DNA from 3 places in the Arthrobacter saudimassiliensis genome. Region 1 is predicted to be linked to each of the others. Evidence: riboswitches for the same ligand, from Rfam matches in the RefSeq annotation. Region 1 holds a riboswitch; each other region holds the start of a gene.
The links. Region 1 has a riboswitch for thiamine pyrophosphate ahead of thiO (glycine oxidase ThiO). Riboswitches for the same ligand answer to the same signal wherever they lie in the genome.
Positions count from the first base shown of each region.

Region 2: linked by a shared signal. The riboswitch ahead of AC5RV6_RS03385 (ECF transporter S component) and the one ahead of thiO (glycine oxidase ThiO) in region 1 are both predicted to bind thiamine pyrophosphate.
Region 3: linked by a shared signal. The riboswitch ahead of thiM (hydroxyethylthiazole kinase) and the one ahead of thiO (glycine oxidase ThiO) in region 1 are both predicted to bind thiamine pyrophosphate.

Region 1 is NZ_JBNHFX010000004.1:105,793-110,626, forward strand. It holds gene thiS (sulfur carrier protein ThiS) at 1-152, opposite strand, end outside; gene thiO (glycine oxidase ThiO) at 165-1,451, opposite strand; TPP riboswitch at 1,446-1,546, opposite strand; gene AC5RV6_RS15250 (LacI family DNA-binding transcriptional regulator) at 1,782-2,798, shown strand; gene AC5RV6_RS15255 (DUF6707 family protein) at 2,835-3,716, opposite strand; gene AC5RV6_RS15260 (NUDIX hydrolase family protein) at 3,778-4,317, opposite strand; gene AC5RV6_RS15265 (class II glutamine amidotransferase) at 4,526-4,834, shown strand, end outside.
Region 2 is NZ_JBNHFX010000001.1:737,642-742,475, reverse strand. It holds gene AC5RV6_RS03410 (Na+/H+ antiporter subunit D) at 1-823, shown strand, start outside; gene AC5RV6_RS03405 (Na+/H+ antiporter subunit E) at 820-1,410, shown strand; gene AC5RV6_RS03400 (MrpF/PhaF family protein) at 1,407-1,667, shown strand; gene mnhG (monovalent cation/H(+) antiporter subunit G) at 1,670-2,176, shown strand; gene AC5RV6_RS03390 (DUF4235 domain-containing protein) at 2,186-2,449, opposite strand; TPP riboswitch at 2,536-2,667, shown strand; gene AC5RV6_RS03385 (ECF transporter S component) at 2,719-3,414, shown strand; gene AC5RV6_RS03380 (ABC transporter ATP-binding protein) at 3,407-4,834, shown strand, end outside.
Region 3 is NZ_JBNHFX010000003.1:504,957-509,790, forward strand. It holds gene AC5RV6_RS13555 (bifunctional hydroxymethylpyrimidine kinase/phosphomethylpyrimidine kinase) at 1-625, opposite strand, end outside; gene thiE (thiamine phosphate synthase) at 622-1,326, opposite strand; gene thiM (hydroxyethylthiazole kinase) at 1,323-2,132, opposite strand; TPP riboswitch at 2,124-2,213, opposite strand; gene AC5RV6_RS13570 (DUF5996 family protein) at 2,275-3,183, opposite strand; gene AC5RV6_RS13575 (multidrug effflux MFS transporter) at 3,394-4,755, shown strand; gene AC5RV6_RS13580 (LacI family DNA-binding transcriptional regulator) at 4,764-4,834, opposite strand, start outside.

The DNA of each region.
Region 1 (4,834 bases):
GCGTCCACCGCCACCGCGACGCCCAGCCGGCCGCCGTCGGCCGGCTGGCCTGCCGGGTCGAGGGCGCGGCCGAGCGCGGCGGCGACGAGCTGGGACACCGTGGTGTCCTCGGGCACGGCGCGGGCGGCGCCGTTGAAGGTAATGGCCGGCATGGATGGTTCCTTTCAGAGGTGCGTCGGGACGGAGCGGAAACGGTCCGGGGCAGCTGCGGCCAGATACGCGGCGTCCGCAGGATCGGCCCCGGACGTGCCGGCGATCAGGCCGGCCGTGAGCCGGGCGGCAAGCGGCGCCAGCAGCACGCCGTGCCGGAAGAAGCCGGTGGCCAGCACCAGCCCGGCAACCGGGCGGCCGTCGTCGGTGCGGGGAATGCCCAGACAGGGCAGATCGTCGGGGGTGCCGGGCCGGGCCCGGGCCATGGTCTCCACCAGCTCCAGATCGTCCACCGCAGGCACCAGCGCCCGGGCATCACGCAGCAGGGCGAAGACCCCGCCGACGTCCACCCCAGGGCGGTTGTCCTCGCGGGAGGTGGCGCCGATGACCAGGGAACCGTCAGCCCGCGGCACAAGGTAGACGGGAACGCCGTGGACCAGGCCGCGCACGGTCCGCTCGAGCAGGGGAGGAGCCCCGGGCCGCACCCGCGCCCGCAGGATGTCCCCGAACACCGGCCGCACCGGCGGCAGGCTGAGCCCGGGCGGAAGGTTGGCCGGTTCCGGGCCTGCTCCGGTGGCCAGCACGGTCCAGCCGGCGCGCACGGTGGTGCCGCCGGCCAGGACCAGTCCGGCCACGGCACCGTCGGCGGTGCGGTGCAGCGCCTCGGCGCGGTCCCGGAGAACCAGCGCCGGCCCGCCGTCGTCGGCACCCGGTGTTCCCCAGGTGCCAGCGTCCCGGCAGCCGAGGGCGCCCAGGAGCGCGGCGGCCAGCATCCGGGGATCCACCTGGTGGTCGCTCGGAATCCGGAAGACGCCGGCCAGCCCTGGGCTGAGCGCCGGCTCCATCCGGCGGGCGGCCCGCAGCGGAAGCGGTTCCACCGCCATTCCGTGCGCCTCCTGCAGGCGGCGCAGGTCCTCCAGGGCGCGCCGGTCGGCGGCGTCGGCTGCGCAGGCCAGGGTCTCGGTAGCCCGGTAGCCGGACGGCAGCCCCGATGCCCGTTCCACGGACGCAGCGAACTCCGGATACTCCCCGGCGGCGGCGCGCATCAGCGGGAACAGGGCCTCCTGCTGATACTGGACCTCGCTGGCTGGGGCCAGCATACCGGCCGCGGCCCGGGAGGCCCCCATGGCGGGGGCGGGATCCACCAGCGCCACCCGGAATCCTGCCAACCGGAGCCGCCACGCGACGGCGAGGCCGATCACGCCCGCGCCGGCCACCGCGACGTCCACCGACACGGAGCGGTCGGGGGCGTAGTTGTCAGGCGCGGCGGGGCCGCCGGGAGCGGGGAGGGCAGGGTGCATCGGAGGGTCCTTTCCTACGGCGGCATAACCCGCATCAGGTGCGGCGGTCGGCGCTTAAGCCCTCTCAGCCCCGGAGGGCTCCCGCAGAACCGCTGATCCTTCTCAGCGTGTGGCCCAGCATACATGCGCCCCTGACGGCGTTCGGCTGCCCGGCACCGGCGGACCGCCCGTCGGGCCGCCCGGCTGCCCGCCGTCATCGGAGGGCATTTCCGCCCCCACGTGGGACGGGGCTCATTAGAATGGACCCCTGCACCCTGGACGGCCGCGGCGGTCCGGGCCGAAGCCAGCCCGCATGACGCACCACGACCGATGTGAAAGTGAAGGCACTGCATGGAGAGATTCCCGGTGAGCATCAAGGACGTCGCCAGGGAAGCCCGGGTCTCGATCGGCACGGTCTCCAACGTGATCAACCGGCCCGAGATGGTCTCCGAAGACCGGCGCCGCCGGGTGCAGAAGGCCATCGAGGACCTCGGGTATGTCCGCAACGACGTCGCCCGGCAGCTGAAGGCGGGCCGCTCGCGCACCATCGGGCTGGTGGTGCAGGACACCGGGAACCCGTTCTACAACGAGATCGCCCGCGGTGCCGAAGCGGCCGCGGACGCGCACGGGCAGGCCGTGATCGTGGGCAATTCGGGGCTGTCCCGCAGCCGGGAACAGGTCTACCTGGACCTGTTCGAGGAACAGCGCGTGCGCGGCGTGCTGATCACCCCCCAGTCACCGGAACGGCGGCGGATCGACCGGCTGCGCTCCCGCGGTACCCCGGTGGTGCTGGTGGATGAACAGGCGCCGGCCTCCCAGTACTGTTCCCTGGCCGTTGACGACGTCGAGGGCGGCCGGATGGCGGTCACCCACCTGCTCGAGGGCGGAGCGCGGCGGGTCACGTTTGTGGGCGGCCCGACGTCCCTGCACCAGGTGGCGGACCGTGAAGCGGGAGCCCGGGCCGCCGTCGACGCCGTTCCCGGGGCGTCGCTGGACGTGGTGGATACCGAGTCCCTGACCGTGCTGGAGGGCCGCCGCGTCGGCGAGGCACTGCTGGGCAGGCCGGCGGCCGAACGCCCCGATGCGGTTTTCGCGGCGAACGACCTGCTCGCCATCGGACTGCTGCAGGCCTTCGTGTTCGGCCACCGTATCCGGGTGCCGCAGGACATCGCCCTGATCGGCTACGACGACATTGATTTCGCGCCCTCAGCCATTGTTCCGCTGTCCTCCATCCGCCAGCCGGCGCGGCTGATCGGGCGCACCGCCGTCGAACTGCTGGAAGATGAGCTGGCCGAGGACCACCACCACCGGCACGTCAGTTTCCAGCCGGAGCTGGTGGTGCGTGATTCGACCCGGCCGCCGCGCTAGCAGCAGGGAACCGCAGGGGAACCGGGGCGGGCAGGGCTAGGCGGGCTGGCCGTCGCGGCCGAGGGCCCGGACCGCGGCGAGCTCGGCGTCGATGCGCCGCTCCAGCTCACCGGCGGAGAGGGTCTGCGAGCCGCCGTGGGCGCGCAGATAGAGCAGGGTGTCCAGGCGCAGCACCCGCCATTCCCGTTCGGCGGCCTGGTCTCCGGCCTCGGCGGCGCGGTGGATCTCGCGGTCGTACAGGTTCGGCTGGTTGAGCTGGCGCTGCAGCAGTTCGGCGGCGAGCTTGGCCTTCAGCGGATCGGTTTCGGAGTCGTCCGCGGCCCGCACCGCCCGGGCGAAGGCCGCCGAGGCCTCCGGGTCGCCCTGCTCGCGGGTGATGTGCGAGGCGAGGGCCAGGGTGCCCTGGATCCAGTGCCAGCGGCCGAAGTTGCCGTCGAAGGGCAGCCCGGTGAGCAGGGTGCTGACCTGCAGGGCGTGCCGGGCGTCGGCCAGGTCCACGTACAGCAGGTGCGCCAGGTCCCGGACGTCCTGCAGCTGGCTGCCGGACTTCACGTTGAAGCCGCGGCCCAGCCGGGCGGTGATCTCGCGGACGGCGGGTTCGTCGGGGTGGGCCCGGGCGGCGGCGTCGAGGACGGCGGTGAAGCTTTCCTCCTCAGTGGGCACCGAACGGACGGCGGCCGACGGCGGCCCCTCCGGAGCCGGCGCCTGGACCCGCACGGTGGAGCCGTACGCCATCCGCACGGTCCGGTTGTCCTCAAGCAGGGCCACCGCGAGGGCGGGCACGCCGAAGTCATCCGTTTCGACGCTCAGCGACTCGACCGGGGCGGCGCTGCCGTCGGCGAGAACCAGGGCCTGGCCCGGGCGGAGGTGTTCCGCGTTCACCCGGAAGGCATACGTCTCCGGCTGGTTCTCTGGCATTGCTGGTTCCTTCTCCCTCGGACGGTTCCCCCAGTATATAAAGGTGCGGTAACGACGCCGCTCAGCGACCCCAGCCGGCGGAGGCCAGGGCCTGCCGGAGCAGGTCGCCGCGGCCGCCGGAGAATTCGTTGTACACCTCGGGGCGCAGCGCCTCCTCGGGCGTCAGCCAGGACAGCTCCAGGGCGTCCTGCCGCGGATTGCACTCACCGGTCACCGGAATCACGTAACACAGCGCGACGGCGTGCTGGCGTTCGTCGGTCAGCCCGGTCTGTGAGGGGGCGGGGAAATACTCGGCCACGGTGAACGGGGTCAGGCAGGGCGGCAGCTGGGGCAGCGCCATGGGCCCGAGGTCCTTTTCCAGATGGCGCAGCAGGGCGGCGCGGATGGTCTCACGGTACATCACCCGGCCCGAGACGAAGGAGCGCACGATCTGACCCTCGTTGGTTCCCTGCAGCAGCAGGCCCACCTCGGTCACGTACCCCAGCGGGTCGCAGCGCACCGGAACGGCCTCCACATAGACCATGGGCAGCCGCTGCCGGGCTTCGTGGAGATCCTCCTCCGAGAGCCAGCCGGGATAAGGGTCTGGGGTACGAACGCTCATAGCAGTGTTCTACCGCAAAGCCCGGCCGGGCGTCATTCGGCACGCGGCGCTTCTGCCCGTGGCTGAACCCGGGACGGACACGGGATCCGGGCGGGGCGGCGGAGGAACGGGCGCTGTCCCTTGCCCCTCCGCGGCCGAGCGGGGAGCCTGATGGCAGGTCCCGGTGCCGGCGCCATCTGCGGTCCCGGCGGGCCCCCGAGGAGGAACCATGTGCCGTCTGTTTGGAATGCACACCGGCGCGCCGGCGAAGGCCACGTTCTGGCTGCTGACCGCCCCGGACAGCCTGGCGCAGCAGAGCCGCCGGGAAGCGGACGGGTTCGGCATCGGGCTCTTCGATCCCCAGGGGCGGCCCAAGGTGGACAAGGCGCCGATCGCCGCGTACGAGGACGTGCAGTACGCGGCGGAGGCCCGCGAGCTGGAGGGAACCCCGTTCGTGGCGCATATCCGGTACGCCAGCACCGGAGGAGACACCCTGGTCAACACGCATCCGTTCCTGCAGGAGAACCGGCTGCTGGCC
Region 2 (4,834 bases), on a different contig from region 1:
GACGGAGACGCTGCTGTTCCCCGGGGACCGGATCAACTCGCTGCTGATGGTCGTTGCCGGGCTGACGATGGTGGTGGGCATCCTCGGCGCGCTGGCGCAGACGGACATCAAGCGACTCCTCTCGTTCACCCTGGTCAGCCACATCGGCTACATGGTCTTCGGCCTGGCGGTTTCCTCCGTGGTCGGCATCGGTTCCGCGGTGTTCTATGTGGTGCACCACATCACCGTGCAGACCAGCCTGTTCCTGGTCACCGGGCTGATCGAACGCCGGGGCGGGACGGCCAACATGGACCGCCTGGGCGGGCTGGCGAAGCTGTCGCCGCTGCTGGCCGTGCTGTACTTCATTCCGGCGATCAACCTGGCCGGCATTCCGCCGTTCTCCGGTTTCCTCGGCAAGCTCGGCCTGATGCAGGCCGGCGTGGACCTGGGCACGCCGCTGGCCTATGCGCTGGTCGCCGCCGGCGCCGTCACCAGCCTGCTGACCCTGCTGGTCATGGCCCGGGTCTGGAACCGCGCCTTCTGGCGCACCCCGGAGGATGCGGTGCACCCGGACCCGATCCTGCTGGCGGTCGGCCCGGACGGGCGCACCCTGAACAGCTCGGTGGACGTCACCGACCACGACAGCGGCCGGTTCTCCGGGCGCGACGCCGTCACGCTGCTGCCCAAGAGCATGGTCGGCGCCACCCTGGGCCTGGTCGGCCTGGGCGTCGCCCTGACCGTCTTCGCCGGTCCGCTCTATGAGCTCAGCGACAACGCCGCGATGGACCTGCTCGAGCGCACCCCGTACATCGAAGCGGTCCTGGGAGAGGGGGCCATGCCGTGAGCCGCAAACGCCACCTTTCGGTCTTCAAGGAACTGCCGCTGCTGATCTGGCTGGTCTTTGTCTGGGGAGCGCTCTGGCAGGACTTCAGCCTCGCCAACCTCGCGTTCGGCGTGGTCATCGCCGCCGTGGTGATGCGCATCTTCTACCTGCCTCCGGTGCAGCTCAGCGGCAGGTTCAACGTGCTGTACGCGTTCGGGTTCGGCGTCCGCTTCCTGTACAAGCTGGTGCTGGCCAGCTTCGAGGTGTTCTGGCTGGCGATCCGGAAGGGCCCGCGGATCCGGAACGCCGTGGTGGCGGTCAAGCTGCGGACCCGGTCCGACCTGCTCACCACCGCCACCGGCCACGCGCTGTCGCTGATTCCCGGTTCGCTGGTGGTGGACGTGGACCGCTCCACCTCCACCCTCTACCTGCACTGCCTGAACGTCGCCAACGAGGAGCAGGCGGAGGCGATCCGCCGGGACGTGCGCAGCACCGAGGCCTGGCTGATCCGGACCATGGGCAGCCGCGAGGACCTGCAGCTGCTGAGGGCCGATGAACAGCGCACCGGCGGGCAGCTCGACGACGCACAGCAGGGAGCAGGCGCATGATGAATGTATTTGCCGTGATCACAGCCGTGATGCTGGCGGTGGCGGCCTTCGGCGCCATCGGCCGGATCATCCTGGGCCCGTCCATCCTGGACCGGGTGCTCGCAGCGGACGTGCTTTTGGCGGTGGTCGGCGCCGGCCTGGCCACCGACATGATCGTCAACCGGCACCTTGACTACCTGGCGCTGCTGATCTCGATCTCGCTGGTCGGCTTCATCGGCTCGGTCACCGTCGCCCGCTTCGTCACGGACAGGAGGTAACAATGTCCCAGAACCTCCACGACGCCGTCGTCGGCCTGCTCATGATCGGCGGCGCCCTGATGTCGCTGGCCGCCGCGATCGGCCTGATGCGCTTCCCGGACCTGATGAGCCGCATGCACGCGGCGTCCAAGCCCCAGGTGCTGGGCCTGCTGCTGTTCCTCTCCGCCATGGCGGTGGAGTTCGCCAGCTGGAAGCTGCTGCCGGTCCTGTTCCTGTGCTGGCTGCTCATGCTGCTGACCGCCCCGGTCAGCGCCCATATGATCGGCCGCGCCGGCTACCGCACCAAGCACCTGCGGCCGGAGCTGCTGAGCATCGACGAGCTGGACGACGTCGTCGAGCGCGCCCAGCGCTACATCACCGAGGCGCAGGAGGCCGAGGAGGGCGCCGACGCCGATCCGCAGGTGGACGACGTGCACCAGACCGGGAACCTGTCCGCCGAGGAGCTGGCTGCCGCCCGTGAAACGGACGGAGCCGGCGGCAGCCGCAGCCGCCGCCGGCTCGAAGGATAGGTCCGCGGGTCAGACGACCTCGGGGGTGCGCTTGTAGCGCTGGATGGCCTTCTGGGTGCCCCGGTTGGTGAGCACGCGGATCGCGGAGCTGACGGCGCCGGAGACCAGCGCGAAGACGAGCGCCGAGCGCAGCGAGGCCTCGAGGCTGCCTTCGGCGTCCTTCGGCGGCTCCTGCCCGGTGGCCTTCTCCCAGACGAAGTCCAGGGCCTTGGCGGAGACGATTCCGGCCAGGATGCTGACGCCTGTGCCGAGCAGTTTGAGGATCACGTTCATGGGCATTCCTTCGCTTGTGGGGCTTTGACCCCACCCTACGACACAGCCGCCCCACGCGTCCCGATCGGATGTACAGTGGTAGCGCCAACACACGACAGGGGAGCGCCGCCGCGGACCGGAACACCGGGCACGGCACAGGGCGCTGAGAGTGCGGATCACCGCAGACCCTCGAACCTGATCCGGTTAGTACCGGCGAAGGGAGTCGAGATCTCAGGGGCGGCGCCGGTACCGGCGTTCTCCCTCCCCTCCTGCAACCCAGGAGGATTTCCATGCAGAACACTTCCGGCGGCGCGCCGCAGCCCCGCCCCACCGCATCGTCCCCGAGCCCCGACCCGCGCCCGACGCCGTCACCCGGCCCGCGGTGGGGCGCCCGGCTCGCCGCATCCTGGCGAACCTCCGCCCGCTGGCGGGTGGTGGACATCGTCACCGCGTCCGTGCTTTCCGTGGCCGTGGGCGTGGTCTTCTGGGCCTGGTCCCTGGGCGCCGGCGGCATCGGCGCCCTGACCGCCGCCTTCCCGCCCCTGCTCGGCCTCTACAGCGGAGGCTGGCTGATCGCCGGCGTCCTGGGCGGGCTGATCATCCGCAGGCCCGGTGCCGCGATCTACTGCGAGGTCCTGGCCTCGGCCGTGTCCATGGTCCTGGGGACCAGCTACGGCCTGTCCGTCCTGCTCTCCGGAGCCGTCCAGGGCCTGGGCGCGGAACTGATCTTCCTGCTCTTCCTCTACCGCAGGTACACCCTGCCGGTGGCGCTGCTGGCCGGGCTGACCGCCGGGGTCTTCCTGGGCGTCAGCGAGAACATCCTCTACAACGTCGAATGGGCCGCGCAGTGGCAGGGCCTCTACGTGCTGTTCGCCGCGGTGTCCGGACTCGTGATCGCGGGCCTGCTCTCCTGGCTGGCGATGCGTGCACTGGCACGCACCGGCGCCCTGTCCCAGTTCGCGGCCGGCCGCAGCGCCGATGCCTGACCGGCCCGCCGCCCCGGCCGAAGTCCGCGCCGAGGGGTTCGGCTGGCGGCACGCCGGGCGCCGCCGGCCCGCGGTCAGCGGACTGGACCTGCACATCCGTGCCGGCGAGCGGGTCCTGCTGCTGGGAGCTTCCGGCGCAGGCAAATCGACGCTGCTGCACGCGCTGGCCGGCATCCTTGCCGACGACGAGGGCGACGGCGGCGGCGAGCAGTCCGGGCGCCTGAGCATCGACGGCGTCGACCCGCGTCGGGCGCGCGGCCGCGCCGGGCTGGTGCTGCAGGATCCGGAGAGCCAGGTGGTGCTCTCCCGGGTGGGCGACGAGGTGGCGTTCGGCGCGGAAAACCTGCAGGTGCCCGCAGCACGGATTCCGGCCCGGACCGCCCGGGCGCTGGAGGACGTCGGACTGGGGCACCTGCCGCACGGGCATCCCACCGCCGCCCTTTCCGGCGGCCAGAAGCAGCGCCTGGCCCTCGCGGCCGTGCTGGCCATGCAGCCGGGCCTGCTGCTGCTGGACGAGCCCACCGCCAACCTTGACCCGGCTGGAGTGCTGGAGGTCCGTGACGCCGTCGCCCGCGCCGCGGAGCGCACCGGCGCCACTCTGATCGTGGTCGAGCACCGCACCGCGGTCTGGGCCCCGGTCGTGGACCGGGTGCTCGTGCTTGCGGCCGACGGCGGCCTGCTCGCCGACGGGCCGCCCGAGCAGGTGCTGAACGGGCAGGGCATCCGCAGCCGGCTGGCCGCGGCGGGTGTGTGGGTGCCCGGCCTGGATCCGCTGACGGCCGACGGCGGTCCGCCCCTGCCGGCCCCCGGCGCTCCGGGAGAAGCGCTGCTGACCGCCAAGGACCTGGCCGTGGCCCGCAACCGGCACGCCGGACCCGTGCTGGCCGGGGTGGACCTGCAGCTGCGGGCGGGCACCGTGCTCGGCGTCGTCGGGCCCAACGGCGCCGGCAAATCGACCCTCGCGCTGGCACTTGGGGGGCTGACCGCGCCCTGGGCCGGGTCGCTGCGCGCCGAGTCGGCCCTGCGCGGGACGCTCGCCGCGGAGCCAAGGCGGTGGAAGCCGCCGCAGCTGATCCAGCGGATCGGGACGGTCTTCCAGGAACCCGAGCACCAGTTCCTCACCGGCAGGGTGCGCGACGAGCTGGCCTACGGGCCGCGGCGCATCCGGCGGGAGCGGGACTCCGCCGTCGAGGAGCTGGCCGAACGGCTGCGGCTCGGGCATCTGATGGACGTCAACCCGTTCACCCTCTCCGGAGGCGAGAAACGCCGCCTCTCCGTGGCCACGGTGCTGGCGGCGGCGCCGCAGGTGCTGCTGCTGGATGAACCCACCTTCGGCCAGGACGCCCGGACCTGGGCGCAGCTGGTGCGCCTGCTCGCCGAGCAGGCCGCGGGCGGCCGCGCTGTCGTCGCCGTGACGCAC
Region 3 (4,834 bases), on a different contig from region 1:
GCGCATCCGGACTGCCGGCGTCCGCGTGCAGGTGCCCGCCCTTGGCCAGGACCAGGACCCGGTGCCGGGCGGCGAGGGCTTGGGCCTGTTCCAGTGCTTCGGTCCAGCTGCCGGCTTCTTCGGTGCCGAGCAGGGCGGCCAGCTCCGGCAGGTTCGGCGTCACCAGGTCCACCCGGTGCAAAAGGTCCCGCACCGCGTCCTCCGCGGCGGCGTCGAGCAGCCGGTCGCCGCTGGTGGCCACCATCACCGGATCCAGCACGACGGCGGGCGGGCGCACCCGGTCAAGCCAGGCCGTGACCGTGGCGGCGACGTCGGCGCCGCCAAGCATGCCGATCTTCACCCCATCGAGGTGCACGTCGTCGGAGACGGCGTCGAGCTGCTCGGCCAGGAAGGACACGGGCGGGGTGTGGATGGATCGCACGCCGTGGGTGTTCTGCGCCACCAGGGCGGTCACCACGGCCATGCCGTAGCCGCCGTTCGCGGCAATCGACTTCAGGTCCGCCTGGATGCCGGCTCCTCCGGTCGGGTCGGTGCCGGCGATGCTGAGCACCCGCGGCACGGCGGTGGTTCCGGCCGCGCCGCCCGCCGTCGCCTCCGCGGCAGCCCGGCCGGTGGACCCGCTCATCGGTTCCACTCCCGGACCAGGTCGGCTGCGGCCTGCCGCGGATCGGCGGCCGCGCAGACCGCGGAGACAATCGCGACGCCGCTCGCCCCGGCGGCGCGCAGCGGCGCGACGTCGGCGGCCGTGACCCCGCCGATCGCTACGCAGGGCACCGGAGCCGCGGCCGCGAACCGGGCGAAGCCGTCGATGCCCAGCGGTTCGGGGTGGTCCTTCTTGGTGGCGGTGGGCCGGATGACCCCGGTGCCCAGATGGTCCACGGTTCCGGCCGGCAGGGCGGCGAGCGCGGTCAGGTGCTCGGGTTTGTTCGCGGTCAATCCAACGACGGCGTCCGGGCCGACCAGCTGCCGCACCGCCGCCACGGGCAGGTCGGACTGGCCCACGTGCACGCCGTGCACGGCCGCGCCCGCGGCCCGGGCGGCGAGGTAGATGTCCACCCGGTCATCGACCAGCACCAGCGCCCGGTCTCCGACCGCCTCGGCGACGGCCAGCACCCGGGCGTAAAACTCGGCGGCGGTGGCGTCCTTTTCCCGCACCTGGACGGTGCGGATACCGCCGGCGACGGCGGCGCGCACCGTGTCCACCAGTCCCCGGGGCCCGCACTGGGCGGTGTCGGTAACCAGGTAGATGCCGGTGCTGCGGGCCCGGGCGCGGGGACTGGCAGCGCTCATCAAGGCGTTGTTCTCCATCAGGTTCTCCGTGCTCATGCAATGTCCAGGCGGGTCTCGAGCTCGGCGGCGTCTACGGCGGCGAGCGCGTCAAGGAACGCGACGGCGAAGCTGCCCGGGCCGGCGGCCTGCTCGGCGGCAATTTCGGCCGCCACGGTGTAGACGGCGGTGCCGGCGGCTGCGGCGGCCAGCCGGTCGGCGTCGGGCGCGGAGCCCAGGAATGCAGCGGTGACGGCGCCCAGGGCGCAGCCGCCGCCGGTGATCCGGGTCAGCAGCGGATGCCCGTTGGCGATCCGGAGCACGTCCCGCCCGTCGGTGATCAGGTCCACCGGACCGGACACCGCGACCACGGAGCCGTACTTGCCGGCCAGCAGCTGCGCGGCCGGCAGCGCGTCCTCGGGGTTGTCGGTGGCGTCGACGCCGCGGCCGCCGGCGCCCTGGCCGGCCAGGGCAATAATCTCGGAGGCGTTGCCGCGGATCACGGCCGGGCGGCGTTCGAGCAGTTCGGCGGCCAGCCGGGTCCGGACGGGCAGCGAGCCGACGGCCACCGGGTCCAGCACCCAGGGGGTGCCGGCGTCGGCGGCGGCGTCCGCTGCCTCTGCCATCGCCTCGCGCTGCTCCGCGGTGGGCGTGCCCAGATTGATCAGCACCCCGGAGGCGATCCGGGCAAACGGGCCGGCCTCCCCGGGAATGTCGGTCATCGCCGGAGCGGCGCCGAGCGCGAGCAGGGCGTTGGCGGTGAAGTTGGTGACCACCGCGTTGGTCAGCGACTGCACCAGCGGCGTGCCGGCGCGCAGCTGCGCGAGGAGGTCAATGGTCAGGTCCGGAGTCAGGCGAATGCTCATCCGCGACATCCCTTCGCTAGTTCTAACTAGATCAGGTTCGACGGGTCTCATCTCAGCCTTGCGGCACCCCGTGTCACTGCCCTCGACTGTAGCCCCGCGCACAGGCAGGGGCAAACCCCCGGCGGGCCCTGCCCGCAGCGCGTCAGCGGCGGTAGGTCAGGGCCTCCGTGGCCCAGTCCAGGTCCGGCCAGGGATCCTGGCGCTGCAGGATGGCGAAGGCGCTGGAGCAGAAGTCCACCACGGTCTGCTGCGGGTCCGCCGTGGCCAGGGCGTCCTCAAGGGGAAGCACGTACTCGCATTCCTGAGCCAGGAACCGGGCGGCGGACGGCTTCAACATGCCGCCGTAGCTGCCGATGTCGCTGACGAACGGATACGGAAGCACGAAGAAGGACGGCTGCGGCGACTTCGGATCCCCCGGCCAGAACCCGAACTCGCAGGCTTTCTCATCGAAGGATCCGGCGGCAATCTCTCCCCTGCCCTGGTACGGCGCCGCCTGGCCGCTGAACAGCGTGCCGGTGAGGTCCATGGTGCCGAACCAGTAGGCGGGCATCTCCACCTTGCCCCGCCACGGCGCCATGAAGGCGGCGATGCTGCGGTAGGCGAAGTGCAGGTTTTCCAGGAACAGGGTCACCGCTTCCCGGTCGTAGGAGGCGTGCCGGTCATCCTGGTCGAAGTCCAGCGGATCGTGGAACTCCTGCGGCCGGACGTTGATCGGGGTGGGCGCGTTGATGTCGTCCAGCGCCACCATCAGCTGCTCGTAGAAGGCCTTGACGCTCAGGCCCTGCCCCAGCGGGATCTTCTCCCGCAGGCCGTGGCTGTTCTGCACGACGACGTGGTGCCGGCGCAGGTTGAAATAAATCTCGAAGTTCGACCCGTGCGCCGGAATGATTCCGGTGCCGATCCCGTCGATGGTCAGGAACAGGCGGACGTGGGCCCACTCGGGCCGCTGGGGGCTGCGCTCGAGCTTCACCTTGCCCGCCATCTGCAGGAACATCCGCAGCGTATCGGCGGTGGCCTGCCAGTCGGGATAGTTCAGGAACCTGGTCTTCATCTCCTACGCCTCTCTCGCGGAAACCGGCGCCGCCCCCACAGCCCTTCCCTCAGTCTGGAGGCCGGCTCCGACGCCGACAAGGGTGCGCACGGCGGCCACGCCCGGCGTCCGCACCCGGCCGCAGACTGTGCCGCCGGCCGGCGTCACGCAGCTCCCGGAAAATGGACGTCCATTCCCCCGCTTGCCCCGGCCCACTAGGCTGTAGTCCTTATGCGCCCTAGGAAGACCACTGCGGCCGCGTCGGCCGATTCCAGCTCCCGTTCCGTTTCCGACTCCGCTGCCTCCCGCCGCCGCGGGCTGAAATACGTGCTGATGCTCGGTGCCCTGGCCGCGCTGCCGGCAGTCACCACCGACATGTATCTGCCGGCGCTGCCGGCGGTCGCGGAGGACCTGCACACCAGCGCCGCGGCCGCGCAGTTCACCCTGTCCGGCACCCTGCTGGGCGCCGCCGTCGGGCAGCTGGTGATCGGCCCGTTCTCGGACCGCGCAGGCCGGCGGCTGCCGCTGCTGCTGGGCATCAGCCTGCACGTGCTGGTCTCGCTGCTGTGCTCCGTGGTGCCGAACATCGAAACCCTGATCGGGCTGCGGGTACTCCAGGGATTCTTCAACGCCGCGGCCGGCGTGGTGGCGATCGCCGTCATCCGGGACCGGTTCCAGGGCTCCGACGCGGCCCGGATGCTCTCCCGCCTGATGCTCATCATCGGTCTGGCGCCGCTGCTGGCGCCCACCCTGGGGCAGGCGGTGATTGCCGTGTGGCAGTGGCGTGCCGTGTTCCTCGCCCTGGCCCTGATCGGCGTCGTGCTGGTGGTCATTGTCTGGCGCTGGATGCCCGAGACCCTGCCGCCGCACCGCCGCGCCCGGGCCGCCGCCGCGGCGGAGACGGCCGAAGCCGCGCGTGCCGCCGAGGCGGGCGAGGACGCCGTCGCCGCCCGGCCGCGGGGTTACCGGGTGCTGCTGCGGGACCGCCGCTTCCTGTCCCTGGCCGTGCTGCCGGGCCTGGGCATGGGTGTGATCATGAGCTACGTGGTCGGCTCCCCGTTCGTGTTCCAGGAGCAGTACGGGTTCAGCCCGGCCCAGTTCGCCGGCATCTTCGCCTTCAACGGCGTGGCCATGGTGGTGACGGCCCAGGTCAACGCCGCGCTGGTGCAGCGGGCGGCGCCGCTGCGCATCCTGCGCACGGCCGCTCCCGTGCTGCTGGGGCTGGCGCTGCTGCTGCCGCTGGTCATCTCGCTGGACCTCGGCGGCGTCGTCGGCCTGATCGCGGTGCTCTGGCTGGTGCTGGGCATGCAGGGCTTCATCATGGCCAACGCCAGCGCCCTGGCGCTGAACGACTACGGCCACATGGCCGGCACCGCGGCCGCCCTGATCGGCTGCCTGCAGGTGGGCCTGGCCGGGCTGATCAGCCCGCTGGTGGGGCTGCTGGGCTCCTCCGCCCTGGACCTGTCGCTGGTCGTCATCGGCTGCGCCGCCCTGATGGTGCTGATCCTGGCCTTCGGCGCCTCCGCCTACTCCCGCCGTCGGCCGGGCACCGGGCGGAGCCTGCGCCGCCCGCCGGCCGCCGCGGGGAACTGACCGCCCGCTCAGACAGCGGGCGGGGGCGCGGTGCTGTCCCGCACCACCAGGGAGGTGGCCAGGTCCAGGCGCAGGTTGT